Regions from separate parts of the Alteromonas sp. ABV2_168 genome, predicted to be linked through region 2. Evidence: predicted binding sites of a transcription regulator. Region 2 holds the regulator's gene; each other region holds the start of a gene.
What was found. Region 2 encodes FNR, which switches genes on or off when oxygen is low (the NO sensors DNR and NnrR bind a similar motif). Its sites were predicted from a motif close to TTGATCTAGATCAA; they were not measured.
Positions count from the first base shown of each region.

Region 1 (5,333 bases), on a different contig from region 2:
TCCGAACGCAACACCAAAGATAAGTGCCGGAACAAATCCGCCGGCAAACAACGCCCAGTCCCAACGCTGACGCCACTTTGCTCCGGGCAGTTTACTACGGTAATCGAAGCCGATGGGGCGCATCCATAACGCAGCAAGCGTAAGAAATAACGCGATGTAAAAGCCGGAGAACGCAGTGGCATAAATCATTGGCCAGGCAGCAAAAATAGCGCCGCCGGCCGTAATGAACCACACCTGGTTGCCGTCCCAGTGCGGGCCGATGGTATTAATCATCACCCGGCGCTCTTCGTCGGTACGCCCGATAATCGTCAGCAGCGAACCTACACCTAAATCAAAGCCGTCGGTAATGGCAAAGCCAATCAGTAACACGCCGACAAGGACCCACCAGATCACCCGCAACACTTCATAATCGATCATGCGTTTGCTCCTTTTTCAGTTAAACCAATTACGCTTGCTTCATCCTGTTCATCGCCGGGAGGAACCGGTCCTTTTTTGGCGAATTTCTTCATCAGGTAGAAGCTGATAATGAACATCACGGTGTAGAACAAGGTGTAGCCCACCATGGTGAATACCACATCGCCCACACTCAGATTGGAAACAGACACGTGGACCGGCAGTACTTCTGCAATAGACCATGGCTGACGACCAAACTCGGCGACGAACCAGCCTGCTTCACAGGCAATCCAGGGCAGAGGTAAACCGTAGAGGGCTGATTTCAGTAACCAGCGGGGCTGAGTAATGCGGTGTTTAGTGCTGTACCAGAACGCTGCCGCGAACAGAGCCAGCATTAAAAAGCCTGCCAGTACCATTAAGCGGAAGGAATAAAACAGCGGTGCAACAGGCGGAATACTGTAATCCACGGCACGCTCAAGCGCTTCAGGTGTAGGCCGCGTAATATCCTGCGTAAAGGGTTGCAGCAGCATGGCATAACCGAGGTTTTCTTTATTTGCGTCAAACAGGGCCTGCTCAGCCGGCGTAGCTGAACCGTCACGCACTGCATCCATGTGCTTGTATGCCTGCACACCGGACAAAATGCGAACACGGTGCTGCTCTTTCAAATCTTTAATGCCGGTAACTTCTTCATCAAAGCTTCGGGTGGCGATGATGCCCATGGCGTAAGGGATTTGAATGGCGTAGTCCATACGCTCTTCTTCGTCATTGGGAATACCAAAGATGGTGAATGGCGCAGGCGCAGGATGGGTTTCGTACTCCGCTTCAACGGCGGCAAGTTTCACTTTCTGCACGTCACCGATTTCGTATCCACTTTCATCGCCCAGAATAATCACTGACAACACAGACGCCAGACCAAAGCTTGCAGCGATGGCAAAAGAGCGGCGGGCAAACGCAACATGCTTGTGTTTCAGTAAGTAATAACTGGAGATAGCCAGCACGAACATTGCGCCTGTTGTATAGCCTGCAGAAACAGTGTGTACAAACTTCACTTGTGCCACCGGATTAAAAATAACGTCAGCGAAGCTGGTCATTTCCATCCGCATAGATTCAACATTGAAGTCAGCGCCCACAGGGTTTTGCATCCAGCCGTTGGCGATAAGGATCCAAAGCGCCGAAAAGTTAGAACCGATAGCCACCAGCCAGGTAGCCATAAGGTGCTTCACTTTTGACATGCGGTCCCAGCCAAAGAAGAACAGTCCGACGAAAGTTGATTCAAGGAAAAACGCCATCAGGCCTTCAATAGCCAGCGGCGCGCCAAAAATGTCACCCACGTAATGTGAATAATAAGACCAGTTCATACCGAACTGGAACTCCATGGTGAGGCCGGTAGCCACACCAATCGCAAAGTTTATCCCGAACAACTTACCCCAGAATTTGGTCATCTGTTTGTAGATTTCCTTGCCGGTCATCACGTAAACCGATTCCATGATGGCAAGCAGGAAAGTCATACCTAAGGTAAGGGGTACAAAGATAAAGTGGAACATAGCAGTCAATGCAAACTGCCAGCGCGATAACTCCAGTAATGTATCGCTCATTAGGAACATCTCCCGATTAATTAGTAATTTGGCGAAATGTCGACGATGTAGCCGAATTTAATATCACTGGCAGAGCAGAAGTCGTGCCACAGAGTAACGTTGGCAATCACAGAAGCGTGAGATAAATCAAAAACCGCAATTATTGTGCGCAGAAAGCGTGAATAACGAACACAACAGGGATGTTTGAGCCACCGGACGACTTCGGATACATCGCAAATTTCATAGCCGCTACCTTACACCCTTCGAACAGGCCGCTATTTGATCCAACGCAAGCTTTCTCACCGGAAAAACAAAGTCATTTTTGACAAATCTTGTGACATAATTGTCATAACTCACTGAGGGGGCATAAACGTGAACATTTCTATTATTCAGTCGATGATCAATGCGATTGATAAGCCGGCGATTTTTATCACGCCGGATTATGTGGTGCATGCGGTTAACCAGCTCTACCGCGACACTTATGAAGAGCACATCATCACCGGTAAAAGTACCTGCTTCAGCGTGTCTCACAACAATGCTGTTCCCTGTGATCAAGCCGGAGAAGACTGCCCCCTTGCTGAATGCAAAAGTACACAAAGACCAAGCTCAGTGGTACACAATCACAAAACCCGCACAGGCGATTCTCATTGCCAGATCACAATGAAGCCGGTGGAGGACGAAGATGGCATGGTACTTGGCTACCTGGAGGTGCTGGAGCAGATCACCTTTGCTTCTCCCCGTGCCGGTAATGCGAAACTCATTGGCAGTGCACCGTCTTTCAGGAATATGCTGCATCAAATCAGCCGCGCAGCACCGGCAGACATTGCCGTGTTGTTGCAGGGAGAAACAGGCACCGGAAAAGAACTTGTCGCTCACGCTATTCACGAAAGCAGCCCGCGGAAGGACAAACCGTTTGTAGTCATTGAATGCACCGGACTGACTGAGTCATTATTTGAATCAGAGCTGTTCGGCCACGAGAAAGGGGCATTTACCGGCGCATCATCGTCGAAAAAAGGACTCATTGACGTGGCCAGTGGCGGCACGGTGTTTTTTGACGAAATTGGCGATGTGCCCATGAGTATGCAGGTCAAGCTGCTGCGATTGCTGGAGTCAGGAACTTACCGTCCTGTCGGCAGCCTGAAGCTGAAGCACTCTGATTTCAGGCTGGTCTGCGCTACACACAAAAACCTTAAACAGCTGGTTGAGAAAGGCGAATTCAGACAAGATCTCTATTACCGGATTGCCGGCTTTCCCATCGCCCTGCCTTCTCTACGCCAGCGCAGGGAAGACATTCCTGCGCTATGCGGGCAATTCCTGGCGCAAGCCGGGCACACGAAGATGACCTTTAACAAAGATGCCCTGTCCGTACTCAGCCGTTATGCATTTCCCGGCAATATCAGAGAATTGCGCAACGTCACCGAACAAGCCGCTCTGTTATCGGTAGATGAACACATCACTCCGGCGGACTTGCCTTCACATCTGACAGTACCGGAAAGCGAACAGGAGTCCGGCCCGCTCAGATTAAAAACACTGGAAGAAGCAGAGGAAGCGTACCTGTCTAAAATCATCTCAGCCTTCGACGGTACGCCGGAAGCGCTGGCAGACGTACTTGGCATAAGCACCAGAACACTTTACAGAAAACTCCGGCGATACGGCCTGACGCTCAGCAGGCGTTAGAGCGACATCACTGCCTGCCAGATAAGGCGCAGAGCCAGTATGGTAACGATAACTTTAAACAGCAGTGCAAAGCGCGCATCAGACACTTTTTTCAGCACTTTCAACCCCAGCCAGGTGCCGGTAAAGCCGCTGACTACCATAGCAACTACCAGTGGCAACCACTGAAAAAAAGCAAATCCGGCAAAGCTGAAAACAAAGGCTTTAAGCAGATGCTGAAATGTCATGCAGGTAGCGAACGTACTGGTGAGGGTCATCTTATTATCGGTATTCCAGTGCACAAACCCGGCGACCAGCGGCCCTGTCGCGCCCACAAACATAGTCGCAACCGTCGTCAGCGCACCGGCAATGCAACGGCCGGTTTTGCTCAGCTCCCTTTTCGCCGGTTTGGGTCCCCACACTAAAAATAAGATAAAACCCGCTACAGTAAACTGAATGGTGATTAGCGGCAGTTGCACCACAATGAAAGACGCAGCAACAGCCCCGGCCAGCGCACCACCGCTGAACCACTTCACCATGGCCCAGTCGATGTGTGAACGGGTCAGCCACGAACGGCTCCCGTTAGAACCTAACTGAACAAGTCCGTGCACAGGGATCAACGCGGCGACTGGCACAACCGTTGCCATGGTCGCCAGCAACATAACACCGCCACCGACACCGAATGAGGCAGTTATCATTGACGTAAGGCCTGCAAGAATAATCAGTCCCAGCGCCACAGCAGCGGATACTGCCCCGCCTCCGGTAAATAAATCTGTAAAGCTTGCTACTTCCAAGATTACTGTTTTCCTTCAATAAATTATCACTGCATCATACATTTCGCGTAATCGCGAATCGATTTAAAAAACCATCCAGCAGCCACGCCAGGCTCATAAGAAGTGACAGTGCGATAACGACAGAGGAAAAGCGGTACATACTGCTGTACAGCATGTCTGAATTGGGCTGAAGATACTGCCCGAACAAAATGCCAATGGTGGTTAAGGCACCAAAGCCCATACCTGAACCGGTGCGTTCAATCAGATGCAACCGTGCCGTGAGCATAACGGTGATAAACATCGCAATCACGACCAGGGGAAGATAGCGGATCAGATCGTACATAAATAATTGTACGGTAATACCCAGCGCACACCCAAGGGCAACGCCTTTCGCCCGCTTCATGGAGTTTTCCAGCGAGCCGCGGAAGGTCATGGGAAACAGCACGAGTACGGTTGCTACCTGCGCAGACAAGGAATCTTTCAAATCGAAAATTTGAAAGACAACGAATGACAGCGTCGCCAGAATCGCCCCCATCAGCGTGCGGTGATTAATCTGTGCAAACGTCACGTTATGCTGTGGTGGCGGTGCGATGGGATCAGTCTCCGGTATCAGCCAGTAGAGCACCGCTGCAGAAATAACGGATATCAGCGTGGCGAGGAATGCCGCCATTGTCATATCGGTTAGTGATGCATCCGGATAGCTTGAAAAATGGAGCAACACTGAGAGAGTGACAATTCCGGAGGCCCATAGCAGGAAGTGCGAACCTTTAGCCATCAACCTGAAATGAACAAAAAATACTGCAAACACACCCATTATCATTAAAGCCGGATGATGTTTGAAAAACACATTCAGCAGATAGATTTCCACCACATTCACCGCCACACCTACCATAAACTGCCAGGCAATCAGGCGGTCGAACTTAGGCAACATGCCCAGCAA
Region 1 covers NZ_JBSWYQ010000001.1:411,378-416,710, reverse strand. The annotation lists gene cydB (cytochrome d ubiquinol oxidase subunit II) at 1-417, opposite strand, end outside; gene ACXAH4_RS01880 (cytochrome ubiquinol oxidase subunit I) at 414-1,988, opposite strand; gene ACXAH4_RS01875 (sigma-54 interaction domain-containing protein) at 2,364-3,644, shown strand; gene ACXAH4_RS01870 (TSUP family transporter) at 3,641-4,414, opposite strand; gene ACXAH4_RS01865 (DUF2955 domain-containing protein) at 4,449-5,333, opposite strand, start outside.
Region 1: a site for FNR is predicted at 2,247-2,260, ahead of ACXAH4_RS01880 (cytochrome ubiquinol oxidase subunit I). Genes of this name have one in related genera too.

Region 2 (5,333 bases):
GATTTATTCGATGCAATGGATGCACAGACACGGTCTTATTTTCACTGGATAGCGTTGGTTCTGACCACACCGGTGGTGCTGTATTCCGGCAGTACGTTTTACGTTGGCGCGCTTAAGGCTTTGTCGGCCCGGACCGTGAATATGGATGTACCGGTGAGTATTGCAGTGTTGGGTACCTGGCTGTCCGGTCTGTTTGCAACGGTTACCGGTCGCGGCGAAGTGTATTTTGAATCAGTTTGCATGTTTATTTTCCTGCTTTTACTGAGTCGTTTTCTGGAACACCGGAGCAGGCACCGCGCCGCGCAGATCTCAGCGAATATGTTGCAGTATATTCCGGTAACCGCTAATCAGGTGGCTGCGGATAACACCGTAACACAGGTACTGGCGAAATCGCTCAAAACCGGCGATGTTGTTGTGGTCAAAGCCGGAGAGACCATTCCCGTAGACGGTATTGTGACTGACGGTGCCAGTGAAACCGATGAATCGATGCTTACCGGCGAGTTTAATCCGGTGCGTAAACAAACCGGCGATACGGTGTTCGGGGGTACGGTAAACCGTACCGGCGTAATAACGGTAACGGTAACCAGGGCGTTAAAATTTGCGCTGGTAAATCAGATCATCCGTCTGCAATCCACCGCTATGGCTGCGAAGCCCCGGGTCGCTCTTATGGCTGACCGCTTTTCCAGTTATTTTGTCGCCGTAGTACTGATTACGGCTGCATCTTCATGGGCTTACTGGCACTGGCAGGGTAATGATAATGCCTTTTGGATCAGCATCGCGGTACTGGTAGCAACCTGCCCCTGTGCGCTGGGGCTGGCTACGCCATCTGCCCTCACCTGCGCAATGGCAAACCTTAACCGGCATGGCATTTTATTGAAAAGAGCCGATGCACTGGAGCAAATCAACCACGTAGATACCCTGGTGCTGGATAAAACCGGAACGCTGACCGAAGGAAAGTTTGCTCAGATAAACAGCTGGTTTGCTGAACCGGCACGGGAAAATGAAATCCGTGCTTTGATGGGAGCAATAGAGTCCCGTTCAGAACATCCGGTTGCCGCTGCCTTTGTTTCTGATAACAATCAGGGATTAATTCTGAGCCAAGTTGACGTTGTGGCCGGAATGGGCATCAGCGCGCAATGCAATGGCCGCAGTTATAAAGCCGGTTCGGCTTCTTTCACCGGTGTTGATGCCGGCCTGTCGCCCTTTCCCGCTAACGTGTTTCTTACCGAAAACGGTGTGCCCGTTGCCGCCTTTCGTGTAGCAGATAAAATTAAAGCGGATGCCGCAGACAGCCTGAGCAAATTGGCGCAACTGGAGCGGATAATTCTGAGTGGCGATATTCAGCAAAATGTTGACGACATTGCAGCGAATTTACCTGTAGACAAAGCCACAGGCGGGAACAGCCCTGAAGATAAATTAAATGCCGTGACAGCCCTTCAGCGGCAGGGCCGTCATGTCATGATGCTGGGGGATGGTATTAACGACGCGCCGGTGATGGCAGCGGCTGATGTTGGCATTGCAGTGGGTAATGCCACGGATATCGCAAAAAGTGCCGCGGATGTGATTTTATTAAATGATAAGCTGGCTGTACTCGGACACCTTACTCTGATGGCCAGAAGAGTAAAAGCGACAGTCAGGCAGAATATGGGATGGGCCGTAGGCTACAATCTGGTTATCCTGCCGTTTGCAGTGTCCGGCATCCTGACGCCGTGGATGGCGGTGATTGGTATGAGTCTGAGTAGTATTCTGGTAGTAACAAATTCGACGAGACTGTTAAAGTAACGCTATGAGTATAATTTACGTCCTTATTCCCCTTGCTGTGATCATTGTGGCCATTGCCATCGGCGTATTTTTTTGGGCAGTAAAATCTAACCAGTTTGAAGACCTGGATCGCCAGGGCTACAGTATTCTTTTCGATGATGATTTATCTCCTGAAGAAAAAAAACTGGCCGAAGAACGAAAAAAACTCAATGAGTGATCTGTCGTTTTTTTCTGCCTTGCTGGTCGGGCTGGGCGGAGGCGTTCATTGTGTGGGAATGTGCGGCGGCGTATCGCTGGCACTGTCTGCCGCCACGCCGGCAGGCTCATCGCCTTTACCCTATGCGCTTAGCTACAACTTTGGTCGTATATTCAGTTACATACTTGCCGGCGCTGTGACCGGCGGCATCGGGCAGATAGCGAAAGAAGCTGTACCCGTGACCGGCCCCGTACTCGCCGTCATCAGTGGCATTATGCTGATTGCCATGGCCTGCTATCTGGGTAACTGGTGGCGTGGCCTGACCGCTGTTGAAGCCCTCGGCAGTAAACTCTGGCAAAGAATTCAGCCGTTGTCGAAACGGTTTTTACCTTTCAGGTCTCCTACTAGCGCCTTTCCCTATGGTATGATTTGGGGATGGTTGCCCTGTGGACTGGTTTATTCCACCCTGACATGGGCACTGGCTTCAGGGACGGCAATATCCGGTGCTGTAATCATGGCCGGTTTTGGTTTAGGAACGCTACCGGCGTTGCTGGCTGTCCGGGCTGGTGCAGACTGGCTTTCCTCAGGTTTCAGACAACCCGTAGTTCGTCAAATCATTGCTTTGAGTTTGCTGTTGTACGCATTATTGCTGTTGTGGCGGGCTTTAAGTACTATACATTAGAATTATCGCAAACAGCGGAAAGTGAGCATGCAAAAACGTTCGGATTTTTCTATACACTGCCAGAATTGCAGTTTCAGTCATTTGTGTCTGCCCGTGGCCCTCAATAAAACTGAGATTGAGTCACTGGATGACATCATTGAACGCAAAAAGCCTTTGCATAAACACGACACCCTGGTAGAAGCCGGCGATAAATTTACCTCTCTGTACGCTGTGCGGGCAGGTTCATTTAAGTCTTTTGTCACCGATAAAGAAGGTGAAGAGCAAATTATCAGTTTCCACTTCCCGGGCGATATTATCGGTTTTGACGGTTTACGTGACGACACTCACCAGAGTTACACTCAGGCGCTGGAAACTGCCATGGTGTGTGAGCTGCCCTATTCCACCCTTGAAAAAATGTCTGAGCAATTCCCGAAATTGCGCCATCAGATCATGCGTTTTATGAGTGCTGAAATTAAGCAGGATCATGAAATGATGATGCTGCTGAATAAAAGGACGGCAGAAGAACGTCTGATTTATTTTATCGCCCATCTGTCCGGTCGCTTCGAAGAACGGGGTTTTTCTCACCGTCAGTTCAATCTGAGTATGACCCGCAACGAAATCGGTAATTATCTCGGATTAACGGTAGAAACGATCAGCCGCTTGCTGACCCGCTTCCAGAAAGAAGGCATTATCAAAGTAGACGGGAAGCTCATTACTGTTCTGGATTTTGCGGCTATGGATAAAAAGCTGCACTCTATGGACATTCCTACTCTTTGCGTGGATTAATATCCCGTTGAAATATTGATCTGAAACAAGGTCTCTCCTGCTGTAAGTCTTATACTAAAGATGAAGGCAGTATTTATTGTCTGCATCAATAAGGAGAGACGCCATGATCACCTGCAAACGTATTCTCGCCGTCGTTCAGGCCGACAACCCTGAACAACCTGCCCTTTCAAGAGCCATCGAAATTGCCCGTAAAACCGGTGCAGAAGTACACGCACTGCTTGTTGTATACGACTTTTCTTATGACATGACAACAATGCTCACCCGCAGTGAGCGTGAAGCCATGCGTGATGCGGTAACCAAAGACCGCATTGCCTGGGCAGAAAAAAATCTGACCCGCTACGATGATTATGATGTAAAGGTTGCTGTTGAGTGGAGTGATAAACGTTACGAAGCCATTACCCGCTACACCATTAACCGTCAGGTTGACCTGGTCGTTAAAGCTACCCGCAAACACGATGATTTTGCATCAGTGCTCTTTACACCAACAGACTGGCACTTACTAAGAAAATGTCCGGCTCCGGTTTTACTTGTCAAAGCTCATGCCTGGCCTGAACACGGTAATATTGTTGCGGCAGTCAATGTGGGTACAGAAGACAAAGAACATGCACAACTGAATGACAAGTTGACCGGTATCGCAAAGGATTATGCAGAGTTACTGAGCGGTCAGGTACATCTGGTTAATGCCTATCCTTCTGCCCCACTGAATATCGCCATTGAGATCCCCGATTTCAATCCTGAGACGTATCATAACGCTGTGCGCAATCATCATGTTCAGGAAATGGAAAACCACAGCGCTAAATTTGGGATCGGCGTAGCAAATTGCCATGTTGTTGAGGGATTACCTGATATAGCCATTCCGAAAGTGACTGAACAGCTGGATGCAGAACTCGTCGTCATCGGTACCGTGGGACGTACAGGCATATCAGCCGCCTTTTTGGGCAATACTGCAGAGCATGTTATTGATAACCTGAATTGCGATGTGCTGGCGGTTAAACCTGACGGGTTTACGTCTCCGGTTAAGTAAATGCGCGATAACGGAATGCTGCTTGTGTAGCAGCATTCCGTCTGCTTTTGTATAATGGTACTTTTATTTTTCCAGCCAATTCTGAAGTGCCATGAATCAAGTAACATCTACGCCATCTGAGAACGCCAGTCACAGTGCGCAAAGTAAACAAAAATACAACTTTAACAAGTTGCAGAAAAGACTTCGCAGACATGTTGGCAAAGCCATCGAAGACTTCAATATGATTGAAGACGGCGACAAGGTCATGGTGTGCTTATCCGGCGGAAAAGACAGCTATACCTTGCTGGATATCCTGCTATTTTTACGCAAAATTGCACCGGTCAATTTCGATATCGTCGCGGTTAACCTCGACCAGAAGCAGCCCGGCTTTCCGGAGCATGTGTTACCTGAATACCTGAATTCTCTGGGTATTGACTACAAAATTGTAGAAGAAGATACCTATTCCATTGTTAAAGATAAAATCCCTGAAGGGAAAACCACCTGTTCACTGTGTTCAAGATTAAGACGCGGGATCCTGTACCGTACTGCAAAAGAACTCGGCGCAACCAAAATAGCCCTCGGTCATCATCGTGATGATATGTTGGAAACATTGTTTCTGAACATGTTCCATGGCGGAAAGCTAAAAGCCATGCCCCCCAAACTGGTAAGTGATAATGGTGAACACATTGTTATTCGCCCGCTGGCTTATTGCAGTGAGAAAGACATTCAGAAATACGCTGACGCCACTGAGTTCCCGATCATCCCCTGTAATCTTTGCGGTTCTCAGGAGAATCTGCAAAGACAGAATATTAAAATGATGCTGCAGGACTGGAATAAGCGTTTTCCGGGTCGCATTGAGTCTATGTTCCGTGCAATTCAGAACGTTGCCCCATCACACCTCGCTGATGGCAATTTGTATGATTTTA
Region 2 covers NZ_JBSWYQ010000014.1:13,744-19,076, reverse strand. The annotation lists gene ACXAH4_RS18265 (heavy metal translocating P-type ATPase) at 1-1,782, shown strand, start outside; gene ccoS (cbb3-type cytochrome oxidase assembly protein CcoS) at 1,787-1,978, shown strand; gene ACXAH4_RS18255 (sulfite exporter TauE/SafE family protein) at 1,971-2,639, shown strand; gene fnr (fumarate/nitrate reduction transcriptional regulator Fnr) at 2,661-3,404, shown strand; gene uspE (universal stress protein UspE) at 3,508-4,428, shown strand; gene ttcA (tRNA 2-thiocytidine(32) synthetase TtcA) at 4,520-5,333, shown strand, end outside.

Region 3 (5,333 bases), on a different contig from region 2:
TCTGCAGATTGAAAATGAACTGTATTCTCCCATTCGTCCCAAGCAGCCCACGCGTTCCATGGAAAAACCTACCGATGCCCTTGTGCGCCGCGGTGTTAACTATGTGGAAGTGCGGGTACTGGATGTGAATCCTTTCTCGCCTGTGGGCATTGACAAAGGCCAGATGGATTTCCTCGATGTCTTCATGCTTTCTTGCCTGCTGACAGACAGCCCTGAAATGACGGCAGAGGAGCTCACCGTTTGCAGGGAGAATATGGATAAAGTGGTTCTGGAAGGACGTAATCCTGACCTGATGCTGGAAAACAAAGACGGCAGTGTTGCCTTCCGCGAATGGTGTGAAGGGCTGTTTGCTGTATTTGAGCAAACGGCAAAAGTGCTTGATAACGCCAACGGAACATCGGCTTACAGCGATGCTGTCAAAGCTGAGTGGCAAAAAGTACTTAATGCTGATGAAACGCCATCCGGTAAAATTCTGGCAACGTTGCTTGAAAATGATATGGATAACGGCGTACTGGGGCTTAATCTGGCTAAGCAGTACGCGGAAGCCTTTAAAGGCTATGAATATCTGCACTATGATTTGAAAGCATTTGAAAAAATGGCCGCTGATTCACTGGCTGCGCAGCACGCTGTTGAGGCGACGGATGAAGTACCTTTTGCAGATTTTATTGCCGGTTATTTCGCAGAACCGATGGCTACACGGGACAGCTGAAGCCTGAATTGACCTTGCCGGGGATAAAAAAATGCCTGGCAAGGGGGCCAGGCATAAGAATGTTCCAGGGAAACACACACATTTATTACCAGAACACTTATTAAGACAGCGGGCAGTGAGAAAGTTCAACAATTCACAACGATTTTTTGCAGGTGCCGGAATTGTACTGCTTTTAAGTGGTATCACCGGTTGTGCCACGTCGCCTCCTCAGGACACCAGTAACATTTGCGAAATCTTTTACGAAAAAGAAGACTGGTATGATGCGGCCGCTGATGCCCGCGATAAATGGGGCGTGCCAATCCATGTTCCTATGGCAATCATGTATCAGGAAAGCTCATTCCGGCATGATGCACTGCCACCAAAAGATTATGTATTTTTTGGTCTTATTCCATGGGGGCGGGTCAGTTCCGCTTACGGATATTCTCAGGCTAAAACGGTTACCTGGTCTGACTATGTCAACGAAACCGGCAACAGCTGGGCGGACCGGGATGATTTTGATGACGCCATGGATTTCATGGGCTGGTTTATTTCCAAATCATATAAAATTAATGGTGTATCAAAGTGGGACGGCTATGCCCAGTACCTGAATTACCATGAAGGGTGGGGCGGGTATAAACGCCGTACCTACAACAGTAAGCCCTGGCTGAAAAAGGTGGCCGGAACGGTTAAAGCACGCTCATTGCGTTATGCTACCCAGTTAAAAACCTGCGAAGAAGACTTGCAGAAAAGCTGGTTTTGGAAACTGTTCACATAATGATGATGTGACTGCGTAAGGGGCTGGCATTCTTGGTGTGAAAGTACCGGACGCGGCAGTTTTTTCAATACGAAGGACTCAATACGAAGGTTACCGGGAGAGAAAAGAAGTAGGCAGGCGCACCACACACCTGCCTACAATCGACGCTAAGCCAAGACCGTTAATCACCCAACGTCGAACAGGCAGGATCAATATAGTGTAAATGATAATGATTTGCAATATCGTTTTGTGAATTAATTCCTATTTTTTTAAAAAAACCTTTTTGATCTGCATCACGGGTCTTATTTGCATCGACTGTTCCCATTGATTCAGATCACAGATTTACCTGTCGCAGCCATGCACACTAGCACTGTAAAAAGTTATCAATGTTAGGGAGTAATCTGATGTGGCTAACCATGCTTAAAGACCCTGTAGTATGGGGTTCACTTCTGGGTATTTTTATCGTTGTTTTGATGATGTGTTATTACACGTGGCTGTTTATGCACAACAGCGCGGGACCGGATAAATAGTTTGTTATTGTTTACTGAGGCCCGGATCAACGGTTTCGATAAGCACCAGTAACGCGCCTTGCCCGCCATACTCCAGGGGAGCCTGGTGAAACGCTTTGACATGGGGGTGTTGAACCAGGTAGTGAGGCAAGGCGTTTTTTAGTACGCCGGAACCGATGCCATGCACAATGGCAACACAGTCAATAAGCTCCTTGCGCGCGGTGTAAATGAGTGCGGATAATTCCAGCTTCACGTTTTCGCGGTTCAGACCGTGTAAATCCAGTACCAGCTCAGGATAGAAATCCCCCCGCCGTAATCGCTTCAAACTGTGTGTCGGTTCATTTTCGCGGCAATACCGCATGGGGCCCTGATGGGGCAGGCTGGCCTGATAGACATCTGAAAAGGCAAAACTGGCATCCAGCAGCTTTTGCTGACGGCTGTCCGGGCGGGTGGCGGAATGCAGGCGCTTCGCCGGCACATGACGGCGTTTATGCACAATTTTGTCCTGTGACAGCGGCTTTATACCACTTACCGCTTCCCGGAATAATGACATGTCATTGTCGTCGTCTTCCGGTTTCCACTGATCAGCCAACCATTTTCTCCTGTCTGTTTTAACCTGTGTTCATCTGCACGTCTGTTATCGCGCAATTTGTGTTGGGTGTCATTGCGAGTTTCGGTATGATACCAGCTTTATTTCTGGCGATGTACCACACTCCATGACCGATAAGATTTATTTAGACGAAGCCATCCGTGAACTGCACACCATGCTGGACATGGTGAGATGGTCTGTGAGCCGTTTTAACGATGCACACCTGTACTACGGGCATGGCACTGATAACAGCTGGGATGAAGCTGTTTGCCTGGTAATGCATGCTCTGCATTTGCCACAGGATATTACATCGCAAACCGGTGACGGCTTATTTTCAGCCCGTCTTACCACTTCAGAAAAAGAGAAAGTTGCAGATTTAGTCTTAAAGCGGGTACAAACACGCATGCCGTTGCCGTATATTACCGGTGAGGCATGGTTCTGCGACATGCCTTTTTACGTTGACGAAAGAGTGTTGATCCCCCGTTCACCGTTTGCCGAATTGATCAAAGACCGCTTTTCCGCTTATCTGTCATCTGAGCCGGCCAGTATTCTGGACATGTGTACAGGTGGGGGGTGTATTGCTATTGCGCTGGCCCATACATTTCCTGAAGCTCAGGTGGATGCTGTGGATATTTCCCACGACGCCCTGGAAGTGGCAGATTTCAATATTCAGGAACATCAGTTGGGCGACCGTGTTTTCCCCATTCATTCAGACTTATTTACCAGTCTGGAAGGGCAGCGGTACGACTTAATCGTGTCGAACCCGCCTTATGTCGATGAAGAAGACATGAATGATTTGCCGGACGAATATCAGCATGAGCCTGAATTAGCCCTTGCGGCAGGAGAAGATGGTCTGGATCTGGTTGAGCAGATGCTGAAGCAGGCACCGGTGTATTTAAAAGAAAATGGCTGGATGCTGGTGGAAGTCGGCAACAGTCAGGTGCATATGGCTGAACGTCTTGCCGGGTTAAACGTGGAATGGGTAGCACTTCAACACGGCGGACACGGTATTTTTGCCGTCTCCCGTGCGTCTTTGGTTTCATATCTTAACGGGAAGGAAAGTTAATACAGATGTCTGGTAATAGCTTTGGAAAATTATTCACTGTCACCACATTCGGTGAAAGCCACGGGATTGCAATAGGTGGCGTGGTTGATGGCTGTCCTCCGGGACTGGAAATCTCAGAAGCCGATCTGCAGATTGATTTAGATCGCAGAAAACCCGGCACTTCCCGTTACACCACCGCCCGCCGGGAAGGTGATGAGGTACAAATTTTATCGGGTGTGTTTGAAGGTAAAACCACCGGTACCAGCATTGGCCTGTTGATCCAGAATACCGATCAGCGCAGTGGTGACTATTCCAATATCAAAGACCGTTTCCGTCCCGGTCATGCGGATTACACCTATCATCAAAAATACGGCACGCGGGACTACCGTGGTGGTGGCCGCTCTTCTGCCCGTGAAACAGCTATTCGTGTTGCGGCAGGCGGTATTGCCAAGAAATTCCTGAAAGAGAGCTGCGGCATCGAAATTCATGGCTATCTTTCCCAGCTTGGACCGGTAAAAGTGGAGACCGTTGATCACAGCGTGACAAACACCAATCCGTTTTTCTGTCCTGACGAAAGTAAGCTGGACGAATTAGACCAGTACATGCGTGACCTGAAAAAATCAGGCGACTCTATCGGTGCGAAAGTCTCGGTAGTGGCGACGGGAATGCCTGTAGGGTTAGGCGAGCCGGTTTTCGACCGTCTCGATGCTGACATTGCCAGTGCCATGATGGGCATCAACGCGGTGAAAGGCGTTGAGATTGGCGATGGTTTCGGTGTGATAGAACAAAAGGGCAGTGAGCACCGCGATACACTGACACCGGATGGCTTCAGCAGCAACCACGCCGGTGGTGTGCTGGGTGGCATTTCCAGTGGCCAGGATCTGGTTGTGCACATGGCGCTTAAGCCAACGTCCAGTATTTCAGTGCCCGGTAAAACCATTGATGTGGACGGCAACGAAATCGATATCGTGACGAAAGGTCGTCATGACCCGTGCGTAGGTATCCGTGCTGTACCTATTGCTGAAGCAATGCTGGCGATTGTGTTAATGGATCACGTGCTGCGCCACCGCGCACAGAATGCCGGTATCACGTCCGGCACCCCTGTCATTCCGGGCAACTCTGCGAAATAAGCGCCTCTCTTTGAACAATTCTAATCTGTGGTGCGTGTTATGAATGCTCATTCGCGCACCAATATCATTCTGCTTGCGGTTACCTACTGGTTGTATTTTGGTCAGCTTGGTGTACTCACGCCTTATTTAGGCATTTTTCTTGATGGCCGCGGGTTTACCTCGTCAGACATCGGTGAATTGTGGGCAGTGATTACCTTATCCCGTATTGTCGGTCCGTCTCTGTGGGCCAGTGTGGCGGACAAAACCGGTAAAGCGGTAAATGTTGTCCGCCTCGGCTGCCTGTTGTCTGTGGTGTGTTTTACATCTGTATTCTGGTTTAGCAGTTTCTGGGGACTCACGCTGGCTTTCGGGTTAATGATGATGTTCTGGACGGCGGTGTTGCCTCAACTTGAGGTGATCACCATTCAGTCAGTAAAACCCACCCGGATAAGTTATGGCCAGGTTCGTCTGTGGGGCAGTATCGGTTTTATAGTACTTACTGTGTCCACAGGAAAAGCGCTGGATATCTTTTCCTCAGAGGCGCCGGTGTATGCCAGTTTATTTGTGCTGACCGGGTTGTTTCTGACTTCTCTGTTTATTCGTCAGCCGGACAAAGTGCCGTCTAAGGATGAAGAAACC
Region 3 covers NZ_JBSWYQ010000010.1:188,557-193,889, reverse strand. The annotation lists gene gshA (glutamate--cysteine ligase) at 1-709, shown strand, start outside; gene ACXAH4_RS15685 (transglycosylase SLT domain-containing protein) at 870-1,463, shown strand; gene ACXAH4_RS15680 (DUF3149 domain-containing protein) at 1,829-1,972, shown strand; gene smrB (endonuclease SmrB) at 1,977-2,543, opposite strand; gene prmB (50S ribosomal protein L3 N(5)-glutamine methyltransferase) at 2,668-3,606, shown strand; gene aroC (chorismate synthase) at 3,612-4,715, shown strand; gene ACXAH4_RS15660 (MFS transporter) at 4,755-5,333, shown strand, end outside.
Region 3: a site for FNR is predicted at 1,726-1,739, ahead of ACXAH4_RS15680 (DUF3149 domain-containing protein). Genes of this name have one in related genera too.